DNA from 4 places in the Corallincola platygyrae genome. Region 1 is predicted to be linked to each of the others. Evidence: predicted binding sites of a transcription regulator. Region 1 holds the regulator's gene; each other region holds the start of a gene.
The links. The regulator sigma-54, encoded in region 1, starts transcription at its own class of promoters, with help from an activator protein. The targets are predictions, from matches to a motif close to GTTGGCACGNNNNTNGNNT.
Positions count from the first base shown of each region.

Region 2: a site for sigma-54 is predicted at 2,550-2,568, ahead of glnK (P-II family nitrogen regulator). Genes of this name have one in related genera too.
Region 3: a site for sigma-54 is predicted at 5,229-5,247, ahead of ABEA14_RS05865 (TorF family putative porin). Genes of this name have one in related genera too.
Region 4: a site for sigma-54 is predicted at 1,739-1,757, ahead of ABEA14_RS13880 (S8 family peptidase). Genes of this name have one in related genera too.

Region 1 is NZ_BAABLI010000029.1:7,088-14,659, reverse strand. It holds gene mlaE (lipid asymmetry maintenance ABC transporter permease subunit MlaE) at 1-233, opposite strand, end outside; gene mlaF (phospholipid ABC transporter ATP-binding protein MlaF) at 230-1,039, opposite strand; gene ABEA14_RS16700 (calcium/sodium antiporter) at 1,261-2,229, shown strand; gene kdsC (3-deoxy-manno-octulosonate-8-phosphatase KdsC) at 2,277-2,825, shown strand; gene lptC (LPS export ABC transporter periplasmic protein LptC) at 2,822-3,382, shown strand; gene lptA (lipopolysaccharide transport periplasmic protein LptA) at 3,366-3,911, shown strand; gene lptB (LPS export ABC transporter ATP-binding protein) at 3,914-4,639, shown strand; gene ABEA14_RS16675 (RNA polymerase factor sigma-54) at 4,730-6,235, shown strand; gene hpf (ribosome hibernation promoting factor) at 6,264-6,551, shown strand; gene ptsN (PTS IIA-like nitrogen regulatory protein PtsN) at 6,559-7,008, shown strand; gene rapZ (RNase adapter RapZ) at 7,032-7,572, shown strand, end outside.
Region 2 is NZ_BAABLI010000008.1:492,954-500,525, reverse strand. It holds gene ABEA14_RS07645 (BCCT family transporter) at 1-447, opposite strand, end outside; gene ABEA14_RS07640 (ammonium transporter) at 847-2,112, opposite strand; gene glnK (P-II family nitrogen regulator) at 2,155-2,493, opposite strand; gene ABEA14_RS07630 (YacL family protein) at 2,733-3,101, opposite strand; gene ABEA14_RS07625 (hypothetical protein) at 3,172-3,810, opposite strand; gene ABEA14_RS07620 (RNA polymerase sigma factor) at 3,807-4,283, opposite strand; gene ABEA14_RS07615 (HvfC/BufC family peptide modification chaperone) at 4,273-5,139, opposite strand; gene ABEA14_RS07610 (MbnB/TglH/ChrH family RiPP precursor modification enzyme) at 5,139-6,050, opposite strand; gene ABEA14_RS07605 (BufA1 family periplasmic bufferin-type metallophore) at 6,057-6,347, opposite strand; gene ABEA14_RS07600 (gamma-glutamylcyclotransferase family protein) at 6,488-6,982, opposite strand; gene ABEA14_RS07595 (adenosine deaminase) at 7,055-7,572, opposite strand, start outside.
Region 3 is NZ_BAABLI010000008.1:74,893-82,464, forward strand. It holds gene aroK (shikimate kinase AroK) at 1-55, shown strand, start outside; gene aroB (3-dehydroquinate synthase) at 81-1,154, shown strand; gene ABEA14_RS05845 (SPOR domain-containing protein) at 1,181-2,686, shown strand; gene ABEA14_RS05850 (Dam family site-specific DNA-(adenine-N6)-methyltransferase) at 2,679-3,521, shown strand; gene ABEA14_RS05855 (DUF2970 domain-containing protein) at 3,786-3,980, opposite strand; gene ABEA14_RS05860 (hypothetical protein) at 4,016-4,330, opposite strand; gene ABEA14_RS05865 (TorF family putative porin) at 4,503-5,189, opposite strand; gene rpe (ribulose-phosphate 3-epimerase) at 5,479-6,150, shown strand; gene ABEA14_RS05875 (phosphoglycolate phosphatase) at 6,101-6,859, shown strand; gene trpS (tryptophan--tRNA ligase) at 6,899-7,572, shown strand, end outside.
Region 4 is NZ_BAABLI010000015.1:270,611-278,182, reverse strand. It holds gene ABEA14_RS13885 (efflux RND transporter permease subunit) at 1-1,612, shown strand, start outside; gene ABEA14_RS13880 (S8 family peptidase) at 1,904-4,018, shown strand; gene ABEA14_RS13875 (hybrid sensor histidine kinase/response regulator) at 4,034-7,572, shown strand, end outside.

The DNA of each region.
Region 1 (7,572 bases):
ACCAGCACATTATAGGCCTGTAGCCCCAAAACCATGCCGATGAACAAACCTGATACCAACACGATCAGCATCGACAATACACCCGACACATAGATCTGCTTGATCAGTAGCGGTATGCCTCGACGAATAGAGAATCGGCCTATAATCACGGAGCCGAGGATCATAGTTGCCCTTCCCGCTCCAGCCAGGCTATCCAATGCGCTGACGCCTATCTGGCGGATCTTTTCAATCACTGAGGATCGACTCCTTTTAGATCTTCGGCAAAACTTGCCGCTGGGTAATGGAAAGGAACCGGTCCGTCATGGTTTCCTTTCAAAAACTGTTGTACCAGAGGGGAATCCGATTGAGCGACAATCTCTGGGGTTCCCTCTCCAATCACTTTCTTGTCAGCAATGATGTAAACATAATCAGCGATACTCATAACTTCCGGCACATCGTGAGTCACGACTATAGAGGTCATATTCAATGCATCGTTCAACTGCTTGATCAATTTAACCAGGATCCCAAGCGAGATTGGGTCCTGACCAGCGAACGGCTCATCGTACATCATCAAATCCGGGTCCAGTGCAATCGCTCTCGCTAACGCAGCGCGCCTTGCCATGCCGCCTGATAATTCACTCGGAGCCAAGTCTCTGGCACCTCGCAATCCAACAGCCTCTAATTTCATTAACACAATGGAACGAATCAATTCCTCAGGCAGGGCAGTATGTTCGCGAATTGGAAAAGCGACATTGTCAAAAACATCCAGCTCAGTGAACAAAGCGCCGCTCTGGAACAACATGCTCATGCGCTTACGGGCTTCATAAAGCCGATGACGATTCATTGATGGAATATCTTCCCCATCAAACAGAACCTCGCCCTGCTCAGGCTTTAATTGCCCACCGATGAGTCGCAGCAAGGTCGTTTTACCGATACCGCTGGGCCCCATAATGGCCACCACCTTTCCTCTCGGAATAGTGAGGTTCAGGTCCTTATAAATGTATCGTTGACCACGGCGAAACGTGAGATTGCGAATGTCGACGACGTTATCTTTTGGCATGTTCCATAACCTTAACCGACGAGCTCCTGTCAGCGGACTACGAGTATCCCTGATGGCGGGCCGTCGATTGTATCCTTTTTAATGCGGACGGCAAAATTAAAAGCTAGTCAAAAAACTGTTTCTGATTATTGCTGTAATCGACATTAAGGTAAAAAAGTGTCACTCTCTCGCCACAAAATGGCTCCTTTCTTGCTTTGAGATAGCTACTACGGCGATATGTTATGTTGATTCCCGCGCTTATAATTATTGTTTCACTGGCAATTTTAGTCTGGAGCGCAGACAAGTTTGTCTACGGCGCCGCAGGGTTAGCCCGTAATCTCGGGATATCTCCGCTAATCATTGGCCTGACCATCGTAGCCTTTGGGTCGTCCGCACCAGAGATGCTTGTTGCAGCTTCAGCGTCTCTCAATGGCAATCCAGATACTGCCGTAGGTAATGCGTTGGGCTCAAACATTACCAATATTGCCATGGTGCTAGGCATCACCGCCTTAGTTCGTCCTCTAAGCGTATCTTCAGGTACGCTTAAAAGAGAGTTTCCGCTTCTAATCATCATTACGCTGGCTGCCAGTGCAATGTTTCTTGACCTGAATCTATCTCGTGTAGATGGCATTATTTTAGTCGCAGGGATACTCGGTTTTACCGGTTATATGCTCAAGATCTCTATGGCACAGTCAGGCCAGGGCGACCCTCTGATAGAGGAGAGCGAAGCAGAGATACCCGATGATCTACCAACACCCAAAGCAGTAATTTGGCTGATTGCAGGTCTGGCACTTTTGCTGGTAAGCAGTGAACTGCTGGTACAAAATGCTGTGGAACTGGCGCACCATTTTGGTGTCAGTGATTTAGTTATTGGTTTAACCATTATCGCCATTGGCACCAGTTTGCCAGAGCTTGCTGCCAGCGTCGCAGGCGCCTTAAGAAATGAAGGTGACCTGGCGCTAGGCAATGTCATAGGTTCGAATATATTTAACTTACTGGCAGTTTTGGCTATGCCAGCGCTGATCTCGCCGGGTGCTGTTGACGCCTTTGCCTTGCATCGAGACATTCCTGTGATGCTTGGTTTGACCCTGCTGCTGTTCCTATTTTGTTATGGGCTCAGAGGCAAGCGAATACTGGCACGCTGGGAAGGTGGCGTATTAGCGGCCGCATTTATTGGTTACCAGATCCTTTTATTCAACAACTTAGGCTAAGATAGCGGTATCGTTGCGAAGCCGTAACAGATGACGAGATGGCAGATTTGATTAGCACCCTATATGGCGAAGTGAGCACAGACATCATTGACCGAGCAAAACAGGTTCGCCTGTTGATCTGCGATGTTGATGGCGTGTTTTCCGATGGACGCATCTATCTGGGCAATCAAGGGGAAGAGTTAAAGGCATTCCATACTCGCGATGGGTATGGTGTCAAAGCGCTGCAATATGCAGGAGTTTCTGTCGCCGTTATTACCGGAAGAAAGTCGAACATAGTCCAACAACGGATGACGGCTCTTGGCGTTGAACACATTTTTCAAGGGCAGGATGACAAGCTCTCCGCATTCGAATCCCTGCTTCTGAAAACAAGCCTGGTGCCGGAACAGTGCGGTTACATAGGTGACGATATGGTAGACGCTCCCGTTATGAAACGGTGTGGACTTGCTGTCAGCGTCCAAGACGCCCACCCAATGCTTCATAAGTTCAGCCATTATCGCACCAACATTGAGGGTGGCCATGGTGCGGTCAGAGAGGTATGCGATTTACTTCTGCAGTCACAAGGTAAACTTGAAAGCAGCCAGGGGCTGAGTATATGAATCGCGTGCTGATATTCAGCGTTATTCTTTTCGCTGCTGCAATCGCGCTTTACTACTATCAGGACAGCGTTCGTCAGCAACAAATTGAAGTTGCTGGTGCCGAGGGAGAACAGCGCCCTGACTTCACGGCCAAAACGCTCCGCAGTCGCAGTTATGATGAAAATGGCTTGCTCGCTCATCAGATCTGGGCGTCCGATATGGCGCACTTCAGCAACAATGAATTCACCAGTTTCAAGTCACCTAAAGTGGTCGTCTACCCTAATGGTAAACAAGCGGGCTGGACGCTCAATGCAGAACAGGGACGACTGAGAGAGAACCAGTTGATTCTTGAGCAGCAGGTTGTTATTGAAACCCAAACAGAACAGAATCAAACCAATACTCTGCTGACCGAGTATGTAGAAATGGATCTGGCATCAAATGAAGTCAGCAGCGATCAACCTGTTACGGTCAAAGGGCCGAGCTACCAACTCCAGGGAGTTGGATTGCGAGGCAATGTAGAAAAAGAGCAGATTGAACTGCTCAGTGATGTAAAAGCGACCTATGAACCTGAAAAATAGATTTTATCTCGGCCTGGCTGGACTGCTGATCGCGGTAACCCCTCATATCCAGGCTGTTGAAGCTGACTTTCAGCAAGAAGTCCGTGTGGATGCCAAGCGCCAAAGCATTGATATACAAAAAGGTATCATCTCGTTCTTTGAAGATGTCAGCGTTACTCAAGGCACATTGAAGATTTTTGCTGACACCCTTCAGGTTGAACAGTCTGCAGGTGCGGGAAAAGAAGTTTTGATCGCCGCAGGCGAACCCGCAAAATTCAGTCAACTGCTGGAAAATGGTCGCACCATGACAGCAGAAGCAAAAGAGATACGCTACCGCTTGGCGGACAAGACGTTAATTCTTACCGGTGGCGCGACCCTGACTCAACAGGACAGTGTGGTGCAAGGAGAGCTGATACGTTACGACATCGCCAAGCAAAAACTGGTGGCTGAAAGCGGCAAACAGGAAGGTGACCGCGTCACAACCATCTTTTTACCCGAACAGCTGCAACAGCAGTTGGGTCAGAAAGATGAAGAAGAGGATACCGAATAGTCATGGCAACCCTCACCGCCAACCATCTGGCAAAAAGCTATAAAGGGCGCCAAGTGGTGAAAGATGTCTCTTTGGCGTTAAACAAGGGCCAAATTGTCGGCTTGTTGGGCCCCAACGGGGCGGGCAAAACAACCACCTTTTATATGGTGGTTGGCCTGGTACCAAATGATAAAGGGCGCATCACAATCAATGATGAAGATGTCACTCTATCCCCCATGCACGTTCGCGCACGCAAGGGGATTGGTTACCTACCACAGGAATCCTCCATCTTTCGCAAGCTGTCTGTATCCGACAACATTATGGCCGTGTTGCAAACCCGCGCTGAACTGAGCCGGGTCCAACGACTGGAAATACTGGAGCAGCTGCTTGAAGAGTTCAGCATTACTCACATTCGTGACAGCTTAGGAATGTCTCTGTCGGGCGGTGAGCGTCGACGAGTTGAGATAGCAAGAGCACTGGCTGCAGAGCCTCAGTTCGTTTTATTGGATGAACCTTTTGCAGGAGTAGATCCAATATCTGTAACCGATATCAAGAAAATCATTGAACACTTACGCGATCGAGGTCTTGGTGTCTTGATTACTGATCACAATGTGAGAGAGACTCTGGATGTATGTGAGTACGCTTACATCGTTAGCCACGGAGAGTTGATAGCCAAAGGCAAGCCGGAAGATGTATTATCGGATCAAAAGGTACGTGACGTGTATCTCGGCGAGCAATTCCAGCTATAGTTTAATTAACGGGTGACGCATTTTTTAGTCTCTCACTCGAACTCCACGTCCGTTGTAAGCAAGTGCGTTTTTTTATTGTCACGGAAGTAAATGAAACCGTCATTACAGTTACGTTTAGGCCAGCAACTTACCATGACGCCGCAATTGCAACAGGCAATTCGGCTGTTGCAATTATCGACTCTGGACCTCCAGCAGGAAGTTCAGGATGCGCTCGACAATAATCCGCTTCTGGAACAGACAGAACAAAGCGACGTAGCTGAGCAGCCTGTCAACGGCGAGGCTCAAGATCTTCCTCAAAAAGCTGAAACGGCATCAGCTGACAGCAACGATGGTTTCCAAGACGAACATGATGCTGCTGCGGTTGAAACGTCGGAAGCACTCAACAAAGAGCAGATATCTGACGAACTTCCAGTAGACAGCACCTGGGATGATCACCTCTCTGCAGCGCCAGTTTCCGGAGCCTCCTACGGCGACGATAGTGAGTTCAGCTATCAGGGCGAGACAACAGATTCACTGCAAAGCCACCTCGAGTGGCAGATGCAACTGACTCCATTCAGTGACGTAGACCGTGCAATCGCCACCGCCATCATTGATGCCATCGACGAATCCGGCTATCTGACTGTGTCAGCAGAAGACATTCTTACCGCGCTCGGACAAGATGAAGAAGCGGTTGAGCTGGATGAAGTTGAAGCTGTAATCAAACGTATTCAGTTGTTTGACCCGATCGGCGTTGGCGCTCGCTCACTGCAAGAGTGCCTGCTGGTGCAGGTCAACCAATTTGCAGAAGATACACCTTGGTTGAAAGAATGTAAGCAGGTTCTGGGCAATCATATCGAGCTACTCGCCAGCCGTGACTATCGCCAGTTGATGCGTAAAAGCAAGCTCAAGGAAGACCAGTTACGCGAAGTTCTCCGCTTGATCCAGTCACTTAATCCTCGCCCAGGCAGTGCGGTGATCAGTGGCGAAGAACAATACGTGATTCCAGACGTATCGGTGACCAAAAAAAGCGGTCGCTGGGTTGTAGAGCTCAACCCTGATGCCGTACCTAAACTCAAAGTAAATCAGCAATATGCTGCCATGAGCCGCACGGTGAAGAATTCAGCAGACAGCCAGTACATTCGCTCTCATCTGCAGGAAGCAAAATGGTTCATCAAGAGCCTGGAAAGCCGCAATGATACGCTGATGAAAGTGGCAAACTGCATTGTTCAGTTTCAACGGGATTTCTTTGAATACGGCGATGAAGCGATGAAGCCAATGGTGCTTAACGATATCGCTCAAGCGGTTGATATGCATGAATCAACCATATCCCGTGTGACCACACAAAAGTATATGCATACCCCCAGAGGTATCTTCGAGCTTAAATATTTCTTCTCCAGCCACGTCAGTACTGAAGGGGGTGGAGAATGCTCCTCAACAGCTATTCGAGCACTGATCAAGAAACTAGTGGCGGCTGAAATCCCCAGCAAGCCTTTGTCAGATAGCAAAATTGCTGACCTACTGGCAGACCAGGGAATTCAGGTAGCAAGACGAACGATCGCCAAGTATCGGGAGTCCTTGTCTATCCCACCGTCAAATCAGCGAAAGAGCTTGCTGTAAAAAGCTCACCAATAAAAGGATGAGGTCTATGCAAATCAATCTTACCGGCCATCATGTCGAAGTTACTGATTCACTCCGAAACTATGTGAATGAAAAGTTCACTAAGCTAGAGCGCCATTTCGACCACATCAATAACGTTTACGTTATCCTCAACGTTGAGAAGTTAACGCAAAAAGCAGAAGCAAAACTGCACCTAAATGGTGGTGAGATATTTGCTAACGCAGAGCATTCAGATATGTATGCCGCAATCGACGCGTTGGTCGATAAACTCGATCGACAAGTAATTAAACATAAAGAAAAGCTAAACGCGCACTAATTACACTATGGATATATCATCCATTCTCAGCCTGGACTGCACTCGAAGTGCAGTCCACGGTTCAAGCAAAAAACGAGTGCTTGAGATGGCCAGCGAACTGGCTGCCAAGCACCTGCCGGATCACGGCTGCAAAATGATCTTTGAAAGCATTCTGGATAGAGAGAAAAAGGGCAGTACAGGTATTGGAAATGGTATTGCTATTCCTCATGGGCGGATCTCAAATGCCAGTAAAGCTGTTGCAGTCTTGTTGCAGTGCGATGAGCCTATTGCCTTTGATGCCATCGACAATCAACCAGTAGACCTCATATTCGCGCTACTGGTCCCAGAACAGAGCTGCCAGGAACACCTGAAAACCCTGTCAGCAATTGCAGCAAAACTCTCAGACAAGCAAATTCTGAAGAAGTTAAGATGTGCAGATAACGATCAGGAACTCTACGAGATCATCACTCACCCATGAGCGACACGGACGTAGCGTCACCCATTAAACTTACTATTGTCAGCGGCCGATCAGGCTCTGGCAAAAGTGTCGCTTTACGTGTTCTGGAAGATCTTGGTTATTACTGTGTCGATAACCTTCCTGTAGAAATGCTACCGACATTGGTCACTCAGGTCAGTGAGCGCTATGGCGAGATAGCGGTCAGCATCGACGTTCGAAACCTGCCTGAAGAGCCGCATACGTTAGAAACCATTTTAGACATGCTGTGCCAACAGTATCGTTGCACTTTACTGTTTCTGGATGCAGACCAAAGCGCGCTGATAAAACGATTCAGCGAGACCCGCAGATTGCACCCTCTGTCTAAAAACGGAGGCTCTCTTGAGCAGGCAATTGCAGCTGAAGAGCGTCTGCTGGAACCTTTAATATCGCGAGCAGACCTGCAGATAGACAGCTCGTCCTTATCTATTCACCAATTGAGTGAGCTGGTCCGAGAGCGGATATTAGGTAACGCCGAACGGAGTTTGGTTTTAGTGTTTGAGTCGTTCGGGTTTAAGTACGGCATCCCTCAGGATGCAGACTATGTAT
Region 2 (7,572 bases), on a different contig from region 1:
CAGTCCCCAATGAAAGAAGGTCAGCTTCATCGCCTCACGAGCGGCATCAACCGTTCCCGGGTCTCCTACAGGCGGAGAAAGATAATGCATCACCGGTTCGGCCACACCAAAAAACATCAGGCCAATCCCCATGCCGGCGGAAAACAGCATGGCAAACCAGGAGGTATGACTAAACTCTGGTTCGGCGTGATCAGGGCCCAGCTTGATATCTCCCAAACGACTGATGCCCAAATAGGCCACAGTCACCAGGATCACACCAACCGCAGCGACATAGAACCAGCTTGCGTTGGTAACAATGGCGCCCTGCATCTCTGAAATCTTGATATTGGCATGCTCAGGAAACAGCACCGCATATCCAACAATCAGAGCAACCAACAGCGTTGCGGCATAAAAGACAGGAGGATTAATTTTAGTTTGAAGACGAAACCGAGAATCGGATTCAGACATGAAGCCACCAGTTTGTGGGCGAGAAGAGTGCATCAGACTAGATGCGGCGAGTAGAACAAAGTCTAGCAGAGCAGCGGGATACTTAGTTTGTTTAAGAATAAGTTGCGGTTAGAAGGCTAAGTCGCACTTCCTGAACACAGCGTGCACCGCGAAGCGTAGTGGGTATCGCCGCTCCTATACATTGGCATGCCCCACGAAGAGTTTTGGGTACCATGTATTCGGGGTATACGACCGCCAAGGATGGCGGAAATGCCGAAAATGCAAGAGCAATTTTCGGCCGTACTTCCTGAACATCGCCGCTCCTATACATCCATGTATCCGCGGCATACCGTTCGTCCTGAACATAAAAAACCCGGCCATAAGGCCGGGTTAAAAGGGACTAGCTTATTTGAGAAACGCTTACTTCTTGATAGCGCCGAACTCTGGATAGGCTTCCATACCACACTCAGCCATATCAACGCCTTCGAACTCTTCTTCTTCGGTAACACGTACACCGATAACAGCTTTGATGATAGCCCAGACAACCAAGCTACATACGAATACCCAAGTGAAGATAGTCAGGGCACCGATCAGCTGACCAGAGAAGGTTACGTCAGAGTTAGTGATTGGAACGATGATCAGACCGAAGAAACCAACCACACCGTGTACAGAGATAGCACCTACTGGGTCATCAATCTTCAGACGGTCAAGGGTAATGATTGAAGCAACAACAATCAGACCTGCAATCGCACCGAAGATAGACGCTTCCAGCGCGGTCGGAGTTGAAGGTTCAGCAGTAATTGCTACCAGACCAGCCAGGGCACCGTTCAGAGCCATTGTAAGGTCAGCTTTCTTGAACCAGATGCGAGCCAGAACCAGAGCCGCTACCGCACCCGCTGCTGCAGCTGCGTTAGTGTTCAGGAATACCATGGCAACAGAGTGAGCGTTAGCAACATCACCCAGCTTCAGTACAGAACCACCGTTGAAGCCGAACCAACCCATCCACAGGATGAAAGTACCCAGTGTCGCCAGCGGCAGGTTTGCGCCTGGGATAGCGTTTACTTCACCGTTAGGACCGTACTTACCTTTACGAGCACCCAGCAGCAGAACACCAGCCAGAGCTGCGGCAGCACCTGCCATGTGAACGATACCTGAACCTGCGAAGTCAGAGAAACCAAGGTCACCTAGGTTGTACAGGCCGAATACGTCGTCGCCGTTCCAAGTCCAAGCACCTTCCATTGGGTAGATGAAACCAGTCATCACCACACAGAAAGCCAGGAAAGACCACAGCTTCATGCGCTCAGCAACCGCACCAGATACGATAGACATTGCAGTCGCAACGAATACTACCTGGAAGAAGAAGTCAGAAGCACCAGAGTAAACTGAGTCGCCTTCGAAACCTGCTTCCGCAGAGTCTGCCAGCACACCCGCTACATCAACGCTTTCGATGCCTGACAACAGGTAGCCACCACCGTACATGATCTGGTAACCACAGATCAGATACATGATGCATGAGATAGCGAACAGAGCGACGTTTTTAGTCAGAATTTCGGTTGTGTTCTTAGAACGAACCAGGCCAGATTCGAGCATTGCGAAGCCCGCGGCCATCCACATTACCAGGGCACCACATACCAAGAAGTAAAAGGTGTCCATTGCATACTGCAACTGAAAAATTTGGTCTTGCATTGTTTAACTCCCCCGAGTCTTTTAATTCAGTGTCTGCCGGACTTAAAGCGCGTCGCCGTCGGCTTCACCAGTACGGATACGTACCGCGTGTTCAAGCTGATAAACAAAGATTTTGCCGTCACCGATCTTGCCGGTGTAAGCCGCTTTGCTGATCGCTTCAACCAGGCGCTCAACCTGTTCGTCGCTGGTAGCAATCTCGAGTTTTACTTTTGGCAGGAAGTCCACCTGATACTCTGCACCGCGGTACAGTTCGGTGTGACCTTTTTGGCGACCAAAGCCTTTTACTTCAGTCACAGTCAAACCCTCAACGCCGATCTCCGAGATGGCTTCCCGGACATCATCGAGCTTGAAGGGCTTGATGATTGCACTGACTATTTTCATTGCTGCACTCCCTAGGAACGTTAAATATTCGCTGATCTAATATGTGACAGGAGTGTTATCAAAGGCTGTGCCAGTTTTAAAAAAACCTTATTTATCATTGCGATAAATAAATTAAACAACATATACACATGCTGGTTAGCATTGAGAGGTTCAAATTATGTGCAGCTAACTCACCATTTTGGTGCAGAAAGGAGTGCGATCACATTTTGTTCAGAGTGACCGCACTATATTGATGCAGATCAAGAGATAACGTACTCCTGCCAGGCCTTCAGCAGATGAATAAAATCCTCGATACCACAAGCTGTTAGGCTATTCCAATCGGTCACAGACAACTCTGACTCAGACTCGGTCAATGCTATCTCACCATCATGGTTCGGCACCAACTCAACTCCCCCTTCTTGCATAATCAGCGTGCTTTCTGCGCCAATATGCTGCCAATGAACCATCTTATGTTGGCGCACTGATTCCGCATGTCGAAGTAGTTCAACCAATAACACCTGGTCTTCGGCTAGCTCTTCTGTCAGCCATTGGCCCAGAGCTTCCTGCTCCATGGAAAGGCGGGCGATAGGTTGGTGGGTGATAGGATCTCGAACAAACTGGAAGTCCATGGCAGACGATATGTTAGTGGGTCATACGATCCTATTTTAGTCCGTTTAGCCAGTGCTGATAAAGCCGAGATTAAGGCGCTGAAACATTGGCAAATAACACCCCTTTCTCACGCCACATTGCAACACGGTAGCCAGCACTGAACCGTGTGGTAACACCGCCGCCTGCTCCTTCGTCGGAAGCGAATGCCTCCAGCCATCGAGGCGAGTCAGGCACTTGATACTGAGTATGCAGCTGCCCCTGACTGTCGGTATACCTTAATTGCGCAGCATCTATTCCCTGAATGGAGCAGTAACGACCGCCTTCCAACTGCCAACTTCCGAGTAAACGTTGGCTACTAAACGGGTTGAAGCTCAGCTCAGTAAAGTAACGTTTGACCTGGCCCATTTCACTGCTGACCACTTCCAATGGTTTCAACTTGATGTGGTTTGCTACCACTTCGTCCGCGATCTGCTGCGCGAGATCGATTCTGAGAGATTGAGATCCTGGCAACCACCAAGCTAACGCCAATGCGCATATAAAAACACTGGCGGCCCATGCCAGCCAAAGCGGGCGTTGTGCTTTTTGATACAAAGGCTGTTCGCCAGTGACACCTTTTGCCCCCTGGCGTTCAGGCAGGGCCTGCAGCCGATCCAATTCTGCAGGTGACAGCTCAATCTGTTCAAAGTAGGACTGGCAGCCTTGTTTAAAGCTCTGTTTGCTATTTTTCATCGGCTGACTCCATAACTCTCTTCCGGCAAGCGTGATAATTGCTCACGCACCCGCCGCAACCTTGCCAACAAAGTGCCCCGAGGTTCACCCAACTGCTCGGCAATTTCGTCGATAGTCCATCCTTCCACCGCCCACAAATAGATCAATTCCCTTTGCTGTGGCGACAACATGGGCATCAAACGACTCAATTGCTGTTGGTCCACCATCAATTGCTCAATAGAGGCCTCATCATCCACCACCTCTGTTTCAGTAAACAGTTCCAGCGGATACTGTTGTTGCTGACGCCACCCATCCAAATAGAGGCGGCGCACAATCACCTTCAGATAGGCCTCCAGTTTGCGTTTATCATCCGGTGGCTGTTTTAACGCTTTTTCACAGGCTTGCTGCACCAAATCCAGTGCAGCCTCTCGCTGCATAGTAAAGGCGAATCCATAGCGAAATAGGCGATTAAGCAGCGTGGCATCAAATTGCATAGTGCGCTCCTGCAACAGACATTTCTGCACTTAAATCCGCCTGAGGCGCAACCAACCAGCCACTCTCAATCACTTGGGGCAATGGTTGCAACAAACTTGTCAGCGCCGCCTCTGATAGACGACATCCGTTAGATGGGCGTTTCAACCACGCCAATAACTTCAGCTCCGACGTTGTCACCAACCTCTCCTCCACACCTACCTCAGTCGCCCAGACAGCAAGGGTTTGACGCTCACCAACGTCTATATCAAGCTCAACCTGTTTGCCTTGAGACAGCAATGTCAGGCAGTCCACGATCTCTACTAGAGGGTAACGACTGGTCACCAATGACAAAGCCGAATTGACCTGCCAAGGCGGTGGCGGCATCTGCGCCCGTTTTGTTGGCGGGCTCGAAAGCCAGCTTGATAACCATGCCGCCGCACTAGTGGGCTCTATCGGAATCATTCGCCAACAGTGATAAGCACAATGCCTTGCCCATTGCAGCCGGATCAGCGCAGGCAGAAATCGATAGTCAGCAAGCATAGCCCTACCACTGGTTTGGCTTATCAGCCATGGCAGCAGACGAGCCCCCGCATGCTCCAGTAGCACGGGAGCGGGTGTTTGTTCACAGTAATGACCGACCATGGTGTGCCATTGCGCCTCGCCCAATAAAGGTGACATCAAAGGGTAAGCTGCCATCACCGAACGAATGAGTACTCCACGTTCATTCTGTCGATAGACATCAATGGCCGCCTCCGTTCGACAGGTATGAAGACTGTCTCTGCCAGTGGTCTCAGAAAAACCGTCACAACCGTGCGTTGAAAACCAAGTGGCTGGCGCTCTAATCCACTCTTTTTCTCTATCTGGCTCGCTCTGCATCAGGCGACTCCTGCCACAGGTGTCATAAGATGTTGGGCTCGATCGGCGCTGGTCAGCAACTCTACCAACGGGGGTATGTCGTTATCCCATTCAATGATGGTTGGATGACCACCAAAATGCGCGATCGCTTTCAAATATAGCTCCCACACCTCTGCACATACGTGGGAGCCATGGGTATCGACTAACAGTGGTGGCCGGGATTGATGCCCAGCCAAGTGATACTGACATACCGCTTGCCTGGGGTAGCTCAGCAGCAACAATTCAGCATCCAGATTCAGATTATGGGCAGTGACGTATACGTTATTCACGTCTAATAACATGCCAACGCCGGTGGCATCATGCAGACGGTGAAACAGTTCACCCTCTTGAATATTGTCGTCTCGATAAGTGGTATACCGAGAAACGTTTTCTAGTAAAAAAGGCACCTCAAGTTGCGATTGAATTCGCTTGATGTTTGCACAAATACCGCTAATGACTGGCTCCTGATAGCAGATTGGCAGTAGGTCATGTACAACAGCGCCAGGCAGTTGACTCAAGCTCAAATGATCCGACACAGAAATGGCGTTCAGTTCTTTTGCCATCAATGCCACTCGCATCAGATAAGCGGAATTGACCTCTGATCCCACAGACATGCCAACACAGTGCAACGCCACCGGATAACGTTCCGCCACCGCCTGTAACATCTGATAGTGCACACCTCGCATCGCCAAGAAGTTATCCGCCAGGATCTCAACAAACGGTAGGGGATGGTCCGCTGATAACAGCTCAGCCATATGCTGCTCCCGCAGACTGATGGACGCGACGGCGTTATCAGCCAAGCTTTGCAGACGTGGAGGATAGGCACCATCCCTGTTTGTATTAAAGGCGGCCGTTTTCCCATTAAAAACGCCGCCTGACTCAAACCCGCTCATACGCGATTACGCTTTTTTTGCTGGTTTGATTTTGGCAACTTTGCCGCCCAGCTTCTTGCAGGTTCCTTCTGGCACGTAAACCCATTCATTGGGGCTGTTGTCCACTGGCGCTTGTGCAGCACAGGCATGAGAGCCATCCAATGCTCCACAGTCATTCATCCCTTTCTTGGCTACACCGGCACACTTCTCCCAGTTTTCAGGTTGATCAGGTACCGCCAGTGCCTGTCCGGTCGCCAAAGTGAAACTGGCAGCCACAATACCTGCCAGGGCGGTGCTTACCGTTTTTGCTTTGCTCATTGTCTTTCTCCGATAAATGGTTGCGATTGCACTGACAAAGACGAAATAGGATGGGATCTGATTGCGTTTTTACTGATAACTTTTTGCAAAGTCGGCGAGAAAAAAGGAATGAAAGAAAATTCGGGAATGCCGTTCGGGGGTTAATCAAGTTGATAAACCGCGCGTTCGCGGTTAGCTCTGCGCTGATCGATATCTTTGATAAATTCGACCTGTTGCAACCAGCAACGATACACCAACGGCAATTCAGCGGCTTCGGCGCCAAATAGCAGGTGTTCCAGATACCAGTCAAAAGGCAGTAACGAGGGTTCTTTGGGGATCGCTTGGTAGGAGTGGGCTGTCACCCGCTCACCATTGGTGAGCACGTCCAGTTGGATCTCAGCATAACCACGGCCCAGATCCTCTGCCTGATCCAGTAACGCTTTCTGCTTACGATCAAACTGAAATAGCACGCCATGAACAAGGTCGGATTCAATGCCAGTTGGCACCAAATCACATTTGCCTGAACCATCACGGCCAATCTTATGGAAGGCCAGCTGGTGGCCCAACACCATGGCATGGCCTATCGATACTGCAGAGCTAACCCGCGCCTTCAGGCGCGGCAATGACATATTGGAGCCATAAGCAAAATAGAGCATGCGGTGCACCTCCTCTCGCCAGCTCTCGTTTTTAGATACTCGCAGACAACAGCAAAGAACGCTTTAGCAGCGCTAATCTGTCGAAGAAGAAAGAGCCGCCAAATGTCGCTGTTTTTCTGAGTCAGGCAGAAAGCTCGCCTTAATACTGTTAGCCAGCAGTAGTCTGACTTCAGAATCTGATAATCCCTGCGCAGCCGCCGTCTCCAGCACATTCTGATTGAGATAACCACCAAAATAGGCCGGATCATCTGAGTTCAGAGTCACACACAAACCCGCATCCATTAGGGATTTGACATTGCTGCTTTGCAGGTTTTCAAAAACGCATAGCTTAACGTTGGAAAAAGGACATACTGTCAAGGGGATCTGCTCAGCTTTTAGTCGCTCAACCAGCTCGGCGTCTTCCAAACAACGAACACCATGGTCGATACGATCAGCCTTGAGCAGGTCCAATGCTCCCCAGATATAGCTGGCAGGTCCCTCTTCACCCGCATGGGCAACCACTTTTAATCCCGCTTCTCGCACTTTGGCAAACACACGCTCAAATTTCTCTGGCGGATGGCCCAGCTCAGAAGAGTCCAATCCCACCGCAG
Region 3 (7,572 bases), on a different contig from region 1:
TGAGCAAAGCGCTCGTGTTGTTGCAAATCAGATTATCAAAGAATTGGGCTTCTAGAAGTTTTATAGGATAGGGGTAGGCCATGGCGCTTCTCAAGGTTGAGTTGGGTACACGTAGCTACCCTATCTACATTTCCCAAGCAGCATATAAAAACGCTGACAGCGTTGCGGATCATGTCGCTCGCAAACGCGTAATGATTGTCACAAATGAAACTGTGGCGCCTTTGTATTTGGACGGATTGCAGTCTGTTTTGACGACGGCCGGTAAGGACGTCGACACCGTTGTTTTGCCTGATGGTGAACGCTTTAAAACGCTGGATACCCTCAATCTCATTTTTACCGGGTTGCTGGAAGGCAACCATGGCAGAGATACAACAATTATCGCTTTAGGCGGTGGTGTTATAGGCGACATGGCTGGGTATGCTGCTGCCAGTTATCAACGCGGTGTCGATTTTATTCAGGTTCCAACGACTCTGCTCTCTCAAGTTGATTCTTCGGTTGGTGGAAAAACGGCCGTCAACCACCCGCTGGGTAAGAATATGATTGGCGCTTTTTACCAGCCTAAAGCGGTTTTTATCGACATTGATACTTTAACTACGCTTCCAGCACGCGAATTTGCGGCAGGCATGGCTGAAGTGATCAAATACGGCATAATCTATGACGCTGAGTTCTTTTCCTGGTTAGAAGGGAATATTGAAAAGCTAAAGCAACTCGAGCCCGATGCGTTGACATACGCGATCGAAAGGTGTTGTCAGATTAAAGCCGAGATTGTTGCAGCTGATGAAACAGAGAAAGGTGTTCGTGCACTACTAAACCTCGGCCATACCTTTGGGCATGCTATCGAAGCTGAGCAGGGTTATGGCGTTTGGTTGCATGGTGAAGCAGTTGCGGCAGGTATGATGTTGGCAGCAAAGACGTCACATTCATTGGGGCTCGTCGACAGCAATTGTGTAGCGCGCATTTCCAATTTAATCAGAGCCTTCGACTTACCTGTTGAAGCACCTGAGGGCATGACTTTCGAGCAGTTTATGACGCATATGATGCGCGATAAAAAAGTGCTTGATGGCAAGCTGCGCCTAATTCTTCCGACTTCGATTGGTGCCAGTGAAATCTTTGATAACCTAGATGAGTCTCTGCTGAGACAGGTTCTCGCTTGAATCCCTTTGTTTTGCTGGAGCGATAAGTGGCAGCAAATAGCTATGAAGGAAGAAATGTATTCAACTCGCAGCTCCAGCTTCAAGAGCGGCTTGGCTTTTTGGTTGAATTCGATTCCAATATTGTTCTGCTTCAAGGGCCAAGAGGGGCGGGTAAAACCCATACTCTGGTCAGTTATCTTTCTTCACAAGATGGCGATATCAGCCATGCGTTGATCAGTTGCGGCCCAAACCATTCTGATGGTCATTATCGTCAGCAAATTCTGACCCAGCTCGTCCCCAACCCCTTGTTTGATGAGAGTGATTCTCTGCTGGATAGCTTCACCAGGATGCTAGAAGGCTCCCACGCTCGGTTTTTACTGGTCCTTGATGACGCTGATCTGATTTCAGAAACGCTCTGGCTGGAATTAGTTGCTCTGGTTAATTATTGCCGCGCCAGTGATTCAATTCAGATGTCAGTTATTGCAGCCATTGAGGCAAGCAGCATTTCGCAAACGATTCCTGAAGACGTTTTGCTCAACGTAAGCATGCCACCTTTGACTCCCAGCGAACGTCGTGAGTATTTGTCTGAGACTTTGGGTTCTGATGAGCGCAAGATGATGCTAAATTCGGAAGCAATTGAGCGTCTCTTACAACAAGCAAGAACACCTGAGTCAGTGCTTGCTTTAGCGAATAAGATTCGAGGAGGTAAAGTGGCTGAAGCTTCGTTTCCGTGGAAACACGCGGCATTGGCTGCTGTTATCGCCATCGCCTTAATTTCTCTGGTGTTATGGGAATTTGATGACAATACTGACCAGCGGCCAGAGCAGCCTGAATCAATCCAAGCTTTAGATACGGTTGAACCGCTGACTGACACTGCTGTCATTGCAATAGAAGAGCCCATTGCTTCTCCACCTGATGAGGCGGCACCAGACGTTATTGCAAATGCAGACGAGATCCTACCGCCACAAATCGACAATGATCCTCTAGAGCTTGAAGCTGCTCCGGCGCCTGAGCAGCAAGTTGTTGTAGAGTTGCCCGATGAGTTATTGCAAGAAGCCGAACGTGATAACCTCATTGATACTTCTCCCGCAGTCGAGCCTAACAGTACAGAACCAGAAGCCGAACAAATTGAGCCGGAGCCGCTTCTAAGTGAAGATCCCGTACAAGCCGAGCAGCCTGCGCTGGAGACGCCGCTTGAAACCGTGCAAGAATCAAAACCTGAAGTCTCACTAGCTGGGGAGCAACTCATTGCAACCTGGCCAGCTAGCGGTTACACCCTTCAGCTCGGGGTATTCTCTGATGAAGAGGTGATGAGGCGATTTAACCAAAGGGAAGATATCAAAGCGCTGGAGCCTGACCTGGTTCGTTACGCCATAGCGAAAAATGGCAACATGCGCCATGTAATACTGCTGGGTTCCTTTGCCACAAGAGCAGAGGCTACGGCTTATTTGGAACAACTTCCAGAAACAATCAAGAAACTTAAACCTTGGACTAAACAGATTGCTGCTGTGCACAAGGACATAGATCTGAAGGAGCCGACGCGCGGTGAGTAGTAAAGTGCGTGCTTTCCTTAAATGGGCAGGTGGCAAATACAGTTTAGTTGATGAGATAAACCAGAGATTACCCGCAGGGGACACGTTAGTAGAGCCCTTTGTTGGTGCTGGCTCTGTGTTTATTAATTCTGATTTCAAGCACTATCGCTTAAACGACATCAATCAAGACTTAATCAATCTTTATCAACTCTTAGCGGATCAAGGCGACCGGTTTATAGCTAAAGCTAAGCCGCTTTTTTCGGAAGATAACAATAAGGCTGAGGCCTATTATCATCACCGCGAGCAGTTTAATCTCACCGAAGATCCAGAATTGCGAGCTTGCTTATTCCTCTATCTAAATCGACATGGTTACAACGGTCTGTGCCGGTATAACCGTAAGGGGGGGTTTAATGTTCCCTTTGGTCGATATAAACGTCCCTACTTTCCAGACAAAGAGATGGCGTTTTTTGCGGAAAAAGCCAAACGAGCAACGTTTACCTGTTTACCATTTTCTGAAGTGATGCGTAGCGCCAAACCGGGAGAGGTTATCTACTGTGATCCACCCTATTGGCCACTGAGCCCCACGGCCAGCTTCACCTCCTACCATGGCTCTGGTTTCAATCGCAGTGAGCAGGAATTGCTGGCCCAGGTATCGTATGAGGTAGCAGCCAAAAATGGCGTTCCTGTGCTGATTAGTAATCACGAAGTAGAGGATACTCGCCGGCTCTATGGACAGGCGTCATTGGATCGTGTTCAAGTGAAGCGTACCATCAGCCGGAATGGTGCAGGCCGGGTAAAGGTTAATGAATTGCTTGCGCTTTATCGGCCAAAATCACTAGCTGGTTGTAAAGACTAGCTAGGGTCTGTTGACCTTTTCTGTTTGTTTTTGCAGTAATATGTTGGTGATTTAGGCGAGGCAGAGGCTGTGAAGTTGAGTGGCCCTCAATAAATAGCCGATAACGAAGCATAAATCGCCAACAAATGCTGCCCCTTCTTTTGAAGGAAATTGGGGGTCGTTGAAACACGTTCCGAGCCGCGTCATTCGCTCCTTACTTAGGTCGCTAAGTTACGCAGCTCACTTCTTGCTCAAAACGTGTTTCATTCGAACAAAATCCATACACTAAAGGTCAGCAGACCCTAATACCAGGTTAACTAAGAATACGAGACTTAATACCAGAAGTGCAGCCATTACCACGCCGGTAACAATATAGGGTAATGGGCTCTTGTCGTTAAAATCCCGCCGCCTATTGGCTTCGCTCTGAACACCAAAAAACGCACTGAGTGTCGAGGAGACAAATCTGAGTGCGTTTTTCATTTGAAAATTAGTTGTGATTCTGAGAAGCAGTTAGCTTACGACTTCTCTGGTGCGATAGGCTTTTTGGGTTCGCTGCTGCTGGATATCAACTCCAACAGGTCGATGAAATGGTATTCGGCCGATCGGCTGTCGCCAGCCAGCCATGCCCACCAGCTTTCATTCGAAGCTTTGTTTTGCAGGGAGCAGCGGTTAGCCGGGTGGCTTGTTGGTAGACTGGGATCAAATGCCACGCTATCCATATCGCACGCGCAAGCCTCACCCAGCGACGGTGCAGAGTGGTAGTTCACTGCAACTCCCGAACTTGCTGCGACCACAAGTACAGCGGAAAGAAGATATTTTATGCGTGTCATTTCACTGCCTCCCTGACAGAGATTCCCTAAATATACCACTAGGAATTGGCAGCGACTATCCCTTGAGTGTTAAATAAAGGTTAAATATTAACCTTTGGTGGTGTTTTTGTAACCAGCGCAATTAAAAAACGCCACCCTATGTGGTGGCGTTTTATTGAACGATTGACCGGTTTTACAGGTCGATACCGATCGAGTAAGAAACAACCGCAACCATATCGTCGTTATCGATATCGGTGTCGCTCAGCATAAAGGTGAAGTCACCAGCGTCTGTGCTCTTGGTCAGGCTAGCGTTGTAGTTTACATAGTCTTCCAGAGAGTCATCATCAAAGTCGAAGTTACCAACAGCAAAACCAAGTGTCAGACCATCTGCGATTTCGAATTCAGCAGTTGCCTCAAGATAGAGAGCGTCTTCTAATTCATCGACATCGTGGTTCGTGGTGTAAGCAGCAGATACGCCGAACCATTGCCAGCTCACGCCACCATACACTTCGCCAAAGTCATACTCGCCCAGATTGTCTTCGTCTGCATCAGGGTAAGCGTAATAGATGTAACCAACATCGTAACCGAAGTCACCGATTTCGCCGGCATAGCCACCGTAGAAATCCAGCTCGTAAGAAGCCTGGTCATCGTTGAAGTCAACGTTAGAAGCCCACGTACCAACGTAGATGCCTGACGCATGTTCGTAGTCGATGCCACCGGATACTGCCGCAGCATCATCGGTTTGAGTAACACCACGCCAGAGGTAGTTGCTGGTCAGACCAACGTTAGCTGACAAGCCTTCTACCGCGTGTGCGTTTGAAGAAGCGAGTGCTGCAACACCCAAAACTGAGCTAATAGCAAGTGAAAGTGCTTTTTTCATTTTAATGTTTCCTGGGTTTGGAATTATCAGATTTGCTTATAGCTAGCTTTGTGCCAAACTTTTTAAGTCATTGGTATTTAATAATAAAAGAGGTTTTTTGGAGTTTTTCTTTGAATTGAACAAAAGGCCGGTTGGAACATCTTGGTGCAACCTGATAACGCATAGTTACAAAATGTTCACAAATGGTGCATCGCCTTAAATGGGTGCAACCTTTAATAAAGACTTCGGCTGAAAAAAGTGCAGATTACGCGTAAAATGACGCCTTTAAAAACTTGCAGAGCAGCGCGCTATGAAACCCTACCTAATTGCACCTTCCATCTTGTCTGCTGATCTCGCTCGCTTGGGTGAAGATGTTCAGCGTGTACTAGATGCCGGTTCTGACGTAGTTCACTTCGATGTGATGGACAACCACTATGTGCCTAACCTTACCTTCGGCCCGATGGTATGTAAGGCATTGCGTGATTTTGGCATCGAAGCGCCAATCGACGTGCACCTGATGGTATCTCCAGTAGACGCGCTGATTGAACAGTTTGCAGATGCTGGTGCAAACATGATCAGCTTTCACCCCGAAGCAAGTGCACATGTCGATCGGTCATTGCAGCTAATCAAGGATAAAGGGTGTCAGGCGGGCCTGGTTCTGAATCCCGCTACGCCACTGTCTGTGCTGGACTATGTCTGGGATCGTCTCGACTTTATCCTGGTGATGTCCGTGAACCCTGGTTTCGGTGGTCAGGCTTTTATCCCTTCTGCCTATGACAAGATCGCGGCGCTGCGGGCATTAATTGATGAAAAAGGACTGGATATTCGTTTGGCCGTCGATGGTGGTGTGAAAGTGGATAACATCGGTGCGGTGGCGAAAGCCGGTGCAGATATGTTTATTGCCGGCTCTGCGATCTTTGGCAAAGATGACTATGCCGAAGTCGTCAGTCAATTCAGGCAAGAACTCAGCGCTGCTAACTAGTTCTATGAAGGCGCCAAAGTTTGCTGACATCCATGCCGTTGCGTTTGACCTCGATGGGACGTTGTTAGACAGCGCCCCGGATCTTGCTTTTGCGGTTAATCAAACTCTCCTCGCTCTGGGCAAGCCAACGGTTAGCTTGCCCCAGGTAGCTGGTTGGATTGGTAATGGCATTGAAGTTTTGGTTAAGCGTGCTCTATCCGATAGTTTCGACATCTGTTCCCGTTTGTCACAGCAGGAATGCCAAACGGCGATTGCGCTTTTTAAAGAGCATTACGCTGATGCCTTGCACGGCTACAGCAAGTTATACCCAAATGTGTTGGATGTTCTGAGTCAATTGAAAGAGGCAGATATTAAGGTCGCTGTTGTCACCAATAAGGCAAGGCAGTTTGCGCAGCCGCTGGTTGAACAGTTTGGTATGTCGGCTTTCGTAGACTTGCTTGTATGCGGTGATTGCTTGCCGGAAAAGAAGCCTTCACCTCTGCCACTGACTCATTGTCTGCAGCAATTTGGTTTGTTGAACGCGCAAATGGTGATGGTGGGCGACTCGCGTAATGATATTCAAGCCGCAAAAGCAGCCTCAATCCCTGTAATTGGCTTGACCTATGGCTACAACTACGGGGAAGATATCGCCCTTTCATCGCCTGACGCGGTCATTGATGATCTGGGTATGCTGCCCGATCTGTTAGGTATGCGAAGCCTAGTGGCTTAATCGCAGAGTTATTGTTTTATATATTTAGGAAGATCCCTCATGTCTAAACCCATCGTCCTCAGTGGTTGCCAACCTTCTGGTGGCCTGACTATTGGTAACTACTTCGGTGCGATCCGTAACTGGACTAAGTTGCAGCAAGAGAACGAATGCCTGTTTATGCTGGTGGATCTTCATGCGATCACCGTCCGCCAGGAACCAGAGTTGCTGCGCGAGCGCATCTATGATGGCCTAGCATTGTATCTGGCATGTGGGCTGGACCCCGAGAAAAGCGCAGTATTTGTTCAGTCTCATGTCCCTGAGCATGCTCAGTTGGCTTGGGCGCTTAACTGTTACACCCAGATGGGTGAACTGAGCCGTATGACTCAGTACAAAGACAAATCGGCTAAAAACGTTAATAACATTAATGTGGGCTTGTTTGACTATCCGGTTCTGATGGCCGCTGACGTGCTGCTTTACCAGGCCAATAAGGTGCCGGTTGGTAATGACCAGAAGCAGCATCTCGAACTGACCCGTGACATTGCTGACCGCTTTAACAACCTTTATGGCGATACCTTTGTTGTTCCTGACCCGTTTATTCCTGAAGTGGGCGCTCGCATTATGAGTCTTCAGGAACCGACCAAGAAGATGTCGAAGTCGGACGACAATCCGAATAATTACGTACTGATGCTGGAAGAGCCGAAGAAGATCGAGAAGAAGATCAAACGCGCAATGAC
Region 4 (7,572 bases), on a different contig from region 1:
AACCCAGAAAGTGGATTGCCTGCTGAATCGGTTCAGAAACGTCTATATCAATGGGCTGCGCACCTCTATCCATAAACCAGCCATGACCCTGCTGCTGATTGCTGGGGCACTGGCCAGTTGTGCTTGGTTGCTTAAAGAGGTGCCCGGCGAATTCACACCCAAAGAGGACCGGGGTGCGTTTTTCGTTATTGTAAGTGCACCACAGGGCGCGACCTTCGACTATAGCCAAAGCTATATGGATGAAGTGGAGCGACGCCTGATGCCACTGGTTGAGCGAGGCGCTGTTAAACGTCTGTTGATTCGTACGCCACGAGCATGGGGTCAGACCCAGGACTTTTCCGGCGGTTTTGCCATTATCGTGCTTGAAGACTGGGCACAACGTGAAAGTGCCTGGCAGATCATGGGCGAAGTGAGGCAAAAAATAAGTGGCCTTTCCGGTGTGCGCGCCTTTCCGGTCATGAGGCAAGCGCTGGGAGGCGGAATCGGCAAACCTGTGCAATTTGTTATCGGTGGCTCCGACTATGACGAACTGGCGCACTGGCGTGATTTGATAATTAATGAGGCTCGCAAAAACCCTGGTCTGGTCGGCATTGATCACGACTACAAGGAAACCAAGCCACAGCTACAAGTGAAGATTGACACTGAACGGGCCGGCGACCTTGGCGTTTCAGTTGCTACCATTGGTCGCACGCTGGAAACCATGCTGGGTAGCCGCATTGCCACCACCTTCCAGCGTCGTGGCGAAGAGTACGATGTGATCCTGGAGGGAATCCGCGCCGAGCAGAGCGCCCCCACAGATATGGCCAACATCTATGTGCGCAGTGACTACAGCGGAGAGCTGATCCCGCTTTCAGGGCTGGTTACTATTGAGGAATTTGCTGACGCCCAAAGCCTAAACCGTTTCAATCGTACCCGCGCTATCACCATCGAAGCCAATCTGGCTGACGGTTATACCCTGGGTGAAGCACTGGCGTATCTGGATGACCTTGCTTATCGTTTGCTTCCTGGCGATGCGATCATTAGTTACAAAGGACAGTCTCAGGACTACACCGAATCTGGTGCATCTATCTACTTTGTATTTGCACTTGCTCTCGGCGTCGTATTTTTGGTGCTTGCTGCACAATTTGAGAGCTATATCCATCCGATTGTCATTATGTTGACAGTACCCCTGGCCATGATGGGGGCGTTGATCGGTCTATACCTGTTTGGCCAGTCTCTAAATATCTACAGTCAGATCGGCATCATCATGCTGGTGGGGCTTGCCGCCAAGAATGGTATTTTGATTGTTGAGTTTGCGAATCAGCTGCGTGACAAAGGCGCCAGTTTTGATGACGCTTTGCTGGAGTCTGCCAGTCAACGACTCAGGCCGATCCTGATGACCGGCTTCACTACCGCCTTTGGCGCCTTGCCCCTAGTACTCTCTTCAGGGGCAGGCAGTGAAACCCGCTTTGTGATTGGCGTGGTGGTACTCGCAGGCATTTCAATTGCCACCATATTTACGCTGTTAATCGTTCCGGTGATGTACGCCTTATTGGCACAACACACTACGTCACCAGACGCTATCGCCCACAAATTGGAAGCGGATCTGGAAGGGCACAAGCTGGACCAGTAAACCACAGTAAACAACCTAAAAAGCGGCCATTCTGAGGCCGCTTTTTTTTTGGCGAAGGGAAAATTTGCGGAATTTTTTCACATTTTCTTATATTAATTTTTTCTTATAAATCACATTTTTATATACTTTTGCACAACATTTGCTTAATAATCCCCGCACATTTTGTGACCAGTTATTCAGCCGGGCAGTCGGATAACGTCACTGAGGTTCCACTGCCTGGCGGATAAACCCTGAAGTTTGGGGGCTGAAACATGATTTCAGCCATTCGTTAAATGTAAAGGCAGTAGATAAATGACGCAGTACAGTTCCACCCGCAACAAGCGAAACCTTAGAAATGTACTATTTGTCTCCGCAGTATTGGCGTTTTCAAGCAGCGCCATGTTTGCGGTGTACCACACCAATCTTACTGAAGAGGTGGTTCAACCCACCAGCCAGGTCCTTATCCAGGGCAAAGACACCCAATTGCTAGCACAATTGGTCACTGATATGGGCGGTAAAGTGACCCATAAGCTGGAAGTGATTAATGCAGTGGGGGCGGAAGTCACCGCGCAACAGCTTGATCAGATAAGCCACTCCAGCCTGGTGAGACGTATTCAGGCGAACGGTATTGCCACACTTGACTCTGCAACTAGCTGCGGTGTCACCGGAGATCACATCCTGAAAATTGAGGCCGATCATATCAGCTGGTCGCTTTTCAATATTGGCGATGAAGCCATTACTCTTTCTCAGGTAGCCATGCAGTGGCCAGAAGAGTTTGGCGCACTCACCAGTATCAGCTTTGGCGACATGATTTTTGAAGAGCTGGACCCTGCGCTAATGCCGAGTGGCAGTATTGCTCTTAATGACGCCCAAATGCTGACAGCGGCCTTGCAGCGCCAGATTCAAATGGATGAGCAAACCAATCTGGTGCTCACCTTTGATGCCATTGAGCCACTATACAATGTGGCTGGTCAGGCTGATTTTGACCTGACAGCTACCTTTGCCGAAGGCTGTGAAACTGGGCTGGTGACTGGTTACCCTGGCTTAGACAGCAATGTTGAAGATAGCTACTACACCCACCCCATCAGCGCCGATGATCTTCATTCGGAAGGGGGCACAGGTGCAGGCGTTACCGTCGCAGTTATCGATTCTGGTATCTGGTTAGATGCAGACGGTCTGGCTAAAAATACTCAGCTTGAAAGCCGTGTACTGGCGACTTACGACGCGATGCAGGATCTGGAAGGCGTTGCGTTAGATGAAAACGGCCACGGCAGCCACATCAGTTCAATGATAGCGAGCAGCCTTGAAGCTACCGACAGTGGCTCATTCACCGGCGCTTATCATGGCATCGCGCCTGATGCTAATCTGGTGGTGGTGAAAGCTTTTGATGTAGAGGGCAAAGCAACCTATCTGGATGTTGTGCGTGCGATTCAGTATGTCATCGACAATAAAGACACCCACAACATCCGCGTTCTTAACTTGTCGTTTAGTGCAGAGCCGTCTTCCTACTATTGGGAAGATCCAATCAACCAGGCTGTGATGCAGGCTTGGCAGGCAGGTATTTTCGTAGTGGCTGCTGCAGGTAACTCAGGCCCCGAGGCAATGACCATCGGCGTTCCAGGTAACCTGCCCTATGTTATGACCGTAGGTGCTGTGAGCGATAACTACACACCTAATGATCTCTCCGATGATTTTCTGGCGACCTTCTCCTCAGCCGGTCCAACATACGAAGCCTTTGTAAAACCTGAGGCCCTTGCGCCGGGTGGTCATATGCTCGGACTTGTTGAACCGATCACTGCACTTTCTCAACAATTCCCGCAATATCAACTGGGTAACCACTTGATGGTTTCAGGTTCATCGCAGGCAGCTGGCGTTACCAGTGGTATTGCCGCGCTGGTATTAAGCCAACATCCAGAACTGACACCAGACGATCTGAAGTGTCGACTGATGGATAGCGCAGCAATGGCGGTAGATGAAAATGGTGAGCCTGTATACAGCGTGTTCCAACAGGGTGCTGGATACCTTGATGCAAAGCGTGCAGTCGACTCTACCGCACTAAATTGCGCAAATATCGGACTTGATATCGCAGCAGATATTAACGATGAGAAGCATTTCCAAGGACCAGCAGTCGAGACTGATGAGGGAGTTTATGCGATTGATAACTCCGATATCCCAGTCTGGGACGCAACTAATCAATGGCAAGTCACTAACCAGTGGCAAGTAACAAACCAATGGCAAGTAACAAACCAGTGGCAAGTAACAAATCAGTGGCAAGTGACTAACCAGTGGCAAGTGACAAACCAGTGGCAAGTGACAAATCAGTGGCAAGTGACAAATCAGTGGCAGGTCGGCAGCATATATCAGGCCAACGCCAGTGATGACGCCGAAAAACAAGTCGAAGGTACCAATTGGGTGCCACAACAGTAAAGGTGGAGGAAGTACATGTTACTAGAATCGGGGCTACTGGTTAGGCGTAGAATTAGCCTTGTTTCAATATTGCTTGTGCTTTCATTGCTGCTCGCTTCGCGAGCAGCAGCTACTTCAACTCCTTCTGTCAACTATCGGTTCAAACCTGCTCCATTCAGCGAGCAAATATCTCAGCCAACCGTAAAAAAGTTATTGGAAGACAAAGAAGGATTCCTTTGGTTAGCGACCCAAAGCGGTTTAATCAAGCTAGATGGAGTTCAACCCAAGGTTTTCCTCAACCACAGAAACGAGCCAGGCTCTCTATCTGGGCACAACATCGCGGACATTACACAAAATAGTGAGACTGGGGAGGTTTGGGTCGCCTCTTATGCTAATGGTCTTAACGTTCTCAACAGCGATGGGTTAACTTTCACTCGATATCCTCTGCCTGACCAATCTCCGTCTAGATATATATGGAAAATATATCTAGATAGTGATGGAAAGCTATGGATTGGGTTCGATGGCGGTGGTTTAGGGTGTTTTGACACAAAGAATAAAGAATATATAAATTGTGGCACTGAAGCTTTACATAGCTTGATGAAAGAAAACACTATGATGGTAGCCATAGAAGATCATAGTGGAAATATTTGGATTGGAACCGATGGAAATGGATTAATAAAACATTCCAAGCACACTACTAAGACTTTACATTACTCAATAGTTTCTGGACATCAGAACATTGAATTACCCTCTACTATTACCGCCCTGCTTGAGGACCACTTAGGTAGGATATGGCTTGGCGGAGATGGTCATCAAATATTTACGATTGAAAACAACAGTATCATTCCAATTGACACTAGTTCCCTGGAGCCTAACGGAAATATTCGGGTTATTTTCCAAGACGACAAGAAACGAATTTGGATAGGCGCGGATAAGGGGCTCGCCACCTATAACTGGGAAGATGAATCGATTCAACCTTTCCATGGAAAGAATGATATTTTTATAGGAAATATGGTTCTTAACATCCTGCAAGATAGTAAAGGTCTGGTATGGGTTGGTACATTCTCTGGTGTATATTTCGGTACCGAGAGCGTCTTTGAAAAAACAAACAAAAGCAGTGGACTTGAAAACGAGCTTACATTTGCGTTCGCAGAAACCAGCAAAAACTACTGGGTGGGAACTTACCATGGCTTACATATTCAGGACAAAACCAATGGCAATATCTCTGTTTTTGAAGAACATGGTACTCCTAATACACAGCGTGTAATGAGTTTGGCTGCGCATAAAGAAACCCTTTGGATTGGAACTCGGGCAGATGGGCTTCATGAGTTAAACACTAGCACCGGAAAAAAAGAGAGGTTTATCAGCAACGCCGCTGATCCTACAACCATTGGTGCTAATGGAATTACAAAGATATACGTAGACTCTTCAGCGAATTTGTGGGTTGGTACCTTTGGTGGTGGGGTAAGTTTACGTCGTAACGGTGAAAAAGAGTTCAAAAGGTTAAACCACAATTTCGAAGACGAAACTAGCCTAAACAGTAATAAAGTATTTGCCATATTTGAAGATAGCAGTGGTGAAATATGGATAGGTACGGATAGTGGTGTAAACAGGTTTAATCCAGAATCAGAAACTTTTACAAGATATCTGATTGATGATAACCCAGTAAAATCAAGAGGATTTGTTTCTGAAATATTAGAAGATGAAAATTCTAATTTATGGATAACCTTTGAGAATGCAGTGATAAAGTGGAGTCCAGAGGATAGAAAGCAAGGGATTCCAGAATTTCAAAACATTACAAATGATATTGGTGTAATAAACAAGAAACTATACGCTGCACTTCTTGATGACCATGGCTATATTTGGTTTTCAACCAACAAGGGGCTTGTTAGAGTATCAACAAGAGACTATACAAGTAAAGCATATAATAAAAGCCATGGCCTTCAAGATGACGACTTCAATTTTGCATCATCATATAAGGCCAAGAATGGCGATATATTCTTTGGAGGTAACAGAGGGTTCAACCAATTTACTCCAGCGGATATAGACGTAAAAGGTAGAAACTACGAAGTTATACTCAGCAAGATATTTCAGTTAAATAAAGAGATTGAGTACCCCGTAAGTCCTCACAAGTTAGCACATGCTACTTTCAAACACTCAGACTATTTATTGTCATTTGAATTTTCAGCTCTGGAATTCGCAAAACCACATCACATTTTTTATCGATATATGCTGGAAGGCTTTGATAGTGAATGGGTAGAAATTGGCCATCAAAATCGTGCGACATTTACCAACATACCCTCAGGTAACTACACGTTAAAGGTTCAAGCAACCGGCAATACCAACTACTGGAATGGTCCAGCGATGGCATTGGATATCACCATACTCCCCCCTCCATGGCGAACTTGGTGGGCCTACACCATTTACACCCTGTTAGCATCCCTGCTTATCTACCGGATCTACTCCCAACAGCGCGAAAAGTCGCAAAGGGTGCGTAAGCAAAAAGAAGCGCTAGAAAAAGAGGTAGCACTGCGAACCGAAGACCTGACGCGATTAAACCTCGAGCTTGAGGAGACGGTCGACGAACTGAACGTCGCCAAAGACAGGGCTGAGGAGGCCAATTCAGCGAAGTCTGCTTTCTTAGCGAATATCAGTCATGAAATCCGTACCCCAATGAACAGCGTCTTGGGTATGACAGAGCTTCTATTGCGCTCTCCTCTCAGCGAACAGCAGCGTCGCTTTGCAGTCACGACACAAAGGTCAGGGGAGGTTTTGCTTGGCCTTATCAACAACCTGCTCGACTATTCGAAAATCGAAGCGGGTAAGGTTGAACTAGAGCAGTTACAGTTCAACCTGCACGAACTGATTACGGAAACCTGCTATCTGTATGCCGACCAAGCGCAGAGAGAAGGCGTTGAGATCAATCACATCATTAGTCAGGATGTACCTGAATATGTCGTCGGCGACCCCAACCGCCTGCGCCAGATCCTGACCAACCTGGTGGGCAATGCCATTAAGTTTACCCAGCAGGGAGAGATCAACATTCGTCTTTCTCAGGCGCTTCAAGGCACTCGCATTAGCGTACAGGATACGGGTATTGGCATTGCGCCTGATGCTTTAAAAGACATTTTCAATGCCTTCTCACAGGCAGATATTTCCACCACACGTAAATTTGGCGGCACAGGTCTGGGCCTCTCTATCTGTAGTCAGTTAGCCGACCTGATGGGCGGTAAGATCGAGGTGGAATCGGAAGTCGACAAAGGTAGCTGTTTCTCGATCATTGTCAGCCTTCCACCCGCGAGTACCGCACTAAGCAACGCACCAACACTACCGTTTCCAACACAAGTGCGGACCGCATGCCGAAATGCTGGTGAGCAGGAGATGGTTACCAGCCAGCTGGCGCTTCTGCAATTGCAGGCGCAACCAATTGGCGATACTCCAATTCTGGCAGCACTGCTGGACCCATCCGCAGACACCTGTGTTATGGCAGATATCGACCAGCTAACCCCAGAAGAAGCAAAAATGTTGGCGGCTATGCCAGTCGATAAGCAGAAACGGATGATCTTCCTGACGCC